Regions from separate parts of the Methylobacterium sp. E-016 genome, predicted to be linked through region 1. Evidence: riboswitches for the same ligand, from Rfam matches in the RefSeq annotation. Region 1 holds a riboswitch; the other holds the start of a gene.
What was found. Region 1 has a riboswitch for cobalamin ahead of MKK68_RS03675 (TonB-dependent siderophore receptor). Riboswitches for the same ligand answer to the same signal wherever they lie in the genome.
Positions count from the first base shown of each region.

Region 2: another riboswitch for cobalamin. It lies ahead of MKK68_RS14775 (TonB-dependent receptor); the one in region 1 lies ahead of MKK68_RS03675 (TonB-dependent siderophore receptor).

Region 1 is NZ_JAKSYF010000048.1:2,685-4,882, reverse strand. It holds gene MKK68_RS03685 (DUF6925 family protein) at 1-441, shown strand, start outside; gene MKK68_RS03680 (AAA family ATPase) at 492-986, shown strand; cobalamin riboswitch at 1,083-1,282, shown strand; gene MKK68_RS03675 (TonB-dependent siderophore receptor) at 1,419-2,198, shown strand, end outside.
Region 2 is NZ_JAKSYF010000115.1:93,460-95,657, reverse strand. It holds gene MKK68_RS14780 (App1 family protein) at 1-791, shown strand, start outside; cobalamin riboswitch at 876-1,084, shown strand; partial or broken gene MKK68_RS14775 (TonB-dependent receptor) at 1,420-2,198, shown strand, end outside.

The sequences.
Region 1 (2,198 bases):
GTGTTCCTGGCGCGGGTCGGGCGCGTCGAGGTCTATGCCCCGATCCCTGGCCCCGGCGGTACCAGTCCTGAAGGTCCGCATACGCATGTGCTGCCCAAGCTCCTGCGCAGCGGTCGGAACCATGCCGCCACGACGCCAATCCCGGCGGGCTGGGTCCCCTGCGCCGGCCTGCACCCAGCCCATCCCTACAAGGACATGATGGGCGACCGCATCGCCTTCGATACCGACCGCTACGAAGCGTTCCAGGCGATGCTCGACCATTGGGGTGATCCGGAACTCGTGGCGATCAAGCGCGGCGGGCCCGAGGCGCCCGGCGGCACGGTGTCGACCCGCCACGCCCAGGGCGCACGCCGGGTCGCCGAGGCCCAGGCTCGTTACCTGCGCGGCGAGATCATCGAGGGCTCGGCGAGCGACGACGAGGATGCGGAGGCGACGGCCTGACCGTGACCCGGACGGTGCCCGGCAGGAATCGTCCGGGGGCGCCCCAGAGGGTGGTCGGCCTGATCGGCTGCCCGGGCGCAGGGAAGACGACCTACGCCCGCCGCTTCGACCCTCTCGACGGCTGGGTCCACCTCACCCTCGACGACTTTCGGCAAACACTCTGGCCGCCACACCGGCAGGTCTACTGGGAACTCAGGCAGGGCTCACATGACGATGCGGCCCGAGAACTCCTGCATCGGGTCAAGGAAGCAGCCCTGGATGCCGCCCTGACAAACGGCTTCAGCGTTGTGATGGCGGACACACATCTCACCAGACCCGTGTTCGAGCGTGAGCTCCGGATCATCGCCCGACACGGGCTTACCGTAGAGTGGAAAGTGTTCGATGTGCCGTGGGAGGTCCTGAAGTCCCGCAACGCGGAGCGTAGTCGCGTGGACCCGTCGCATCGCCAGCCGGATGAGGTCCTCCGGTTCACCTACGAGGTTTTCCAATCCCCGGACGCTTGGTGGCGTAGCTTGCCGCCGGAGCAGGTCGAGGTGCTGAGCTGACGGACGGAGTGCGCGATCCATCCTCCCGAGTGTTGCCGGCAGGGCATAACCCTTCGTGCATTGCACCTGGTCCGTTGACGGGCATGGGCGTCGGCATGTTAGCTCGGCCGTGACGGTTCCTCCCCGGAGGATCAAAAGGGAACGCGGTGCGGGGGTAGCCCCAACGCCGTGGCTGCCCCCGCAACTGTAAGCGGCGAGCCCTTCGCCACCGACGTCACTGAGCGGCCTCGCTCGGGAAGACGGTGAAGGGCAGTGACCCGCGAGCCAGGAGACCTGCCGTCAGTCGTGGTCACACGCGAGACACGCTGGGCGGGGTGCCCCGGCGGGTGCGGAAGCATGCGCGTTGCGCGTGGTTCGGCCTCGTTCGCGGTGACGTGCCACTGCCGTCGCCCGAGGCCCATCAACGTGTCCCGTTCACCGTCCATCCCGCTGATGTCCGTGCTGGCCTTGTCCTGCGCGATCCCCACCGCCGTCGCAGCCCAGGGGGCGCGCTCTGAGGAGACCGCCGTGGTGCTCGACGCGCTCTCGGTCGAGGGGACCCTCACCGCCACGCCGACCTACCGGGTGCCGGACCTCTACAGCGGCACCAAGACGGTGACGCCGCGTCGCGACCTGCCGCAGCAGGTCGACGTGGTGCCCCGGGAGGTTCTGGTCGACACCGCCGCGACCCGGGTCGAGCGCGCCCTCGACTACGTGCCCGGGGTCGGCAAACAGAACGACTTCGGCGCCCAGAACCTCGCCCTGTACTCGGTGCGCGGCTTCGCAACCCAGGACATCTTCCAGAACGGCTTCAACATCGCCCGCGGCTACAACGGCGCCCCCGACACCCAGAACGTCCAGTCCATCGAGGTCCTGAAGGGCCCGGCCGGAGCCCTCTACGGACGCAGCGATCCGGGGGGCACCGTCAACATCCTCACCAAGCAGCCCGTAGCGCGACCCTTCGTCGAGATGGGCACGCTGTTCGGCAGCTTCGGCACCGCCCGCACCACGGTCGATGCCGGCGGTGCGCTGAGCGAGGACGGCAGCGTGCTCTATCGCTTCAACGGCGCGCTCGCCCGCCAGGACAGCTTTCGAGATTTCGTCGACGGCGACCGGGTGCTCCTGGCGCCGGTGGTGAGCTGGCAGGTCACCCCCGACACCAAGATCACGTTCGAGGCGCAGTACCTGCGCAACCGCCAGACCTTCGACCGCGGCACCGTCGCGGTGACCAAC
Region 2 (2,198 bases), on a different contig from region 1:
CCGGCTGCGTCGTCGTCAGCGATATCGACGACACGGTGATGCGCACGGGCGTCGCCAACAAGGCCAAGATGCTGTGGCGGCTGTTCGTGGAGGATGCCGAGAACCGCGTCGCCTTCCCCGGCGTCGCCGCGCTCTACCGGGCCCTCTACGTCGGCCCGGACGGCATCGAGACCAACCCGATGCTCTACGTCTCGCGCGCGCCGTGGGGCCTGTACGAGATGCTGTCGGAGTTCTTCACGATCCAGGGCATCCCGGTGGGCCCGATCCTGTTCCTGCGCGAATGGGGCCTGTCGTGGAAGCACCCCCTCCCCCGCCGGGCGGAAGATCACAAGCGCGCCCTGATCGTCCACATGCTGTCGCTGTATCGCGACCTGCCCTTCGTGCTGATCGGCGACAGCGGGCAGCACGATCCGGAGGTCTACGGCCGGATCGTCGCCGACCATCCGGGCCGGGTGAAGGCGGTCTACATCCGCAACGTGTCGCGGGACGCCGACCGCGTCCGCGAGATCGAGGCGCTGGCGCAGGTCGTCGCGGCCGCCGGCAGCCACCTCGTCATCGCCGCAGACAGCACCGCCATCGCCCGGCACGCAGCGGGCCTCGGCCTGATCGCACCGGGCGCGGTCGCCCTGGTGGCGGACGAGCACGCGGCCGGCGGCGAGCCGGCGGAGCTGACCGCGGAGACCGCCCTGCCGGGCGACCTCGGCTCCGTCCTCGGCGGCGCCGGAGGAACCTTGCCGCCGAGCGTCGTCGTCGAGGCGTCGGCGCAGGACGGATCGCATGTCTCGACCTAACGCCACCGTGCGCGCCGTCGCTGTCGCCGCCGGGTCACACTTCACAGGAGCGTGATTCCGGCCGTTGACTCTTCGGGACCGCGGAAGCCACTTGGCGGGGACGGTTCCCCTCGGGGATCAAAAGGGAACGCGGTGAGGACGAGGCTCCGAGGAGCCTTTCCGATGCCGCGGCTGCCCCCGCAACTGTAAGCGGCGAGCCTCCATCAACACGTCACTGGGTCACGGCGCCTGGGAAGACGATGAGGGGCAGCGACCCGCGAGCCAGGAGACCTGCCGTCAGTCGTGGTCACACGCGAAACGCGTCGGGCGGGGTGCCTCGACGGGTGTCGAGACGCATGGGCCCGCGCGGCGCATACGGGGCGGCCTCGTTCGCGGTGACGTGCCACCACACGCGTCCGCACGTCCCTTCCATGCCCTTGCCGACCGCGAGACCCGCGCCGAACGACGCACAGGAAGCCGCCCGGCATCCGTGCGCCGGCGGCCGAGCCGCGTTCGGCCGATCGCCTAATTGTAACATTGTTACATTCGATGTAGATCGAGGGTCGGGCAGGCCGTCGCGTCGCGCCGATAGAGCCGAATCCGATCCATGCTCGTTCTTCTGCAAACCGCTCGTTCCCTCGGGCGCGCGATGCGCTGCCCGCTCCTCGCCGGCACGGCGCTCGTCATCCTCGCTCCGCCGCGAGAGGCCGGCGCCCAGCCGGTCGCCGGCGAATCGGCGAGCGTCGTGCTCGACACCCTCACGGTCGCGGGCGACGGCGTCGGCTTGAGCCGCACCGCGCCGGTCGGCCTCAACCTGCGCACGCCCGACCGCGGCGCGAGCCGCCTCGGCCTCACGCCGCTGGAGACCCCCGGCAGCGTCGACGTCATCTCCGGCGAGACCGCGCGGCTGCGCGGCCAGGACACGATCGCGGACGCCGTGACGCAGAACGCCACCGGCTTCACCACCATCGCCTCGCCGGGCAACGGCAACGGCGCCTTCACCAGCCGCGGGTTCTCGGGGCCGAACTCGATCCAGCAGCTCTACGACGGCACGCGGCTGTTCGTCGGCGCCAACACGGTGACTTTCCCGTTCGACACCTGGAACGTCGAGCGCATCGAGGTGCTGCGCGGGCCGGCCTCCGTGCTCTACGGCGACGGGGCGATCGGCGGCGTCATCAACGTGGTGACGAAGAAGCCGACCTTCACGCCCATCAACGTGGTGCGGGCCGGCGTCGGATCGGACGGCATCGCGCGGCTCGCCCTCGATTCCGGCGGCCCGATCGGCGACGCGGTGGCCTATCGCCTTAACGTCAGCGGCAACCGCGCCGGCGGCTGGATCAGCCCGGACGGCGACTTCCGCAACCTCGCGGTCTCGGGCGCGATCCTGCTCCAGGCCACGCCCGACCTCGCCTTCACCCTGAGCCACGA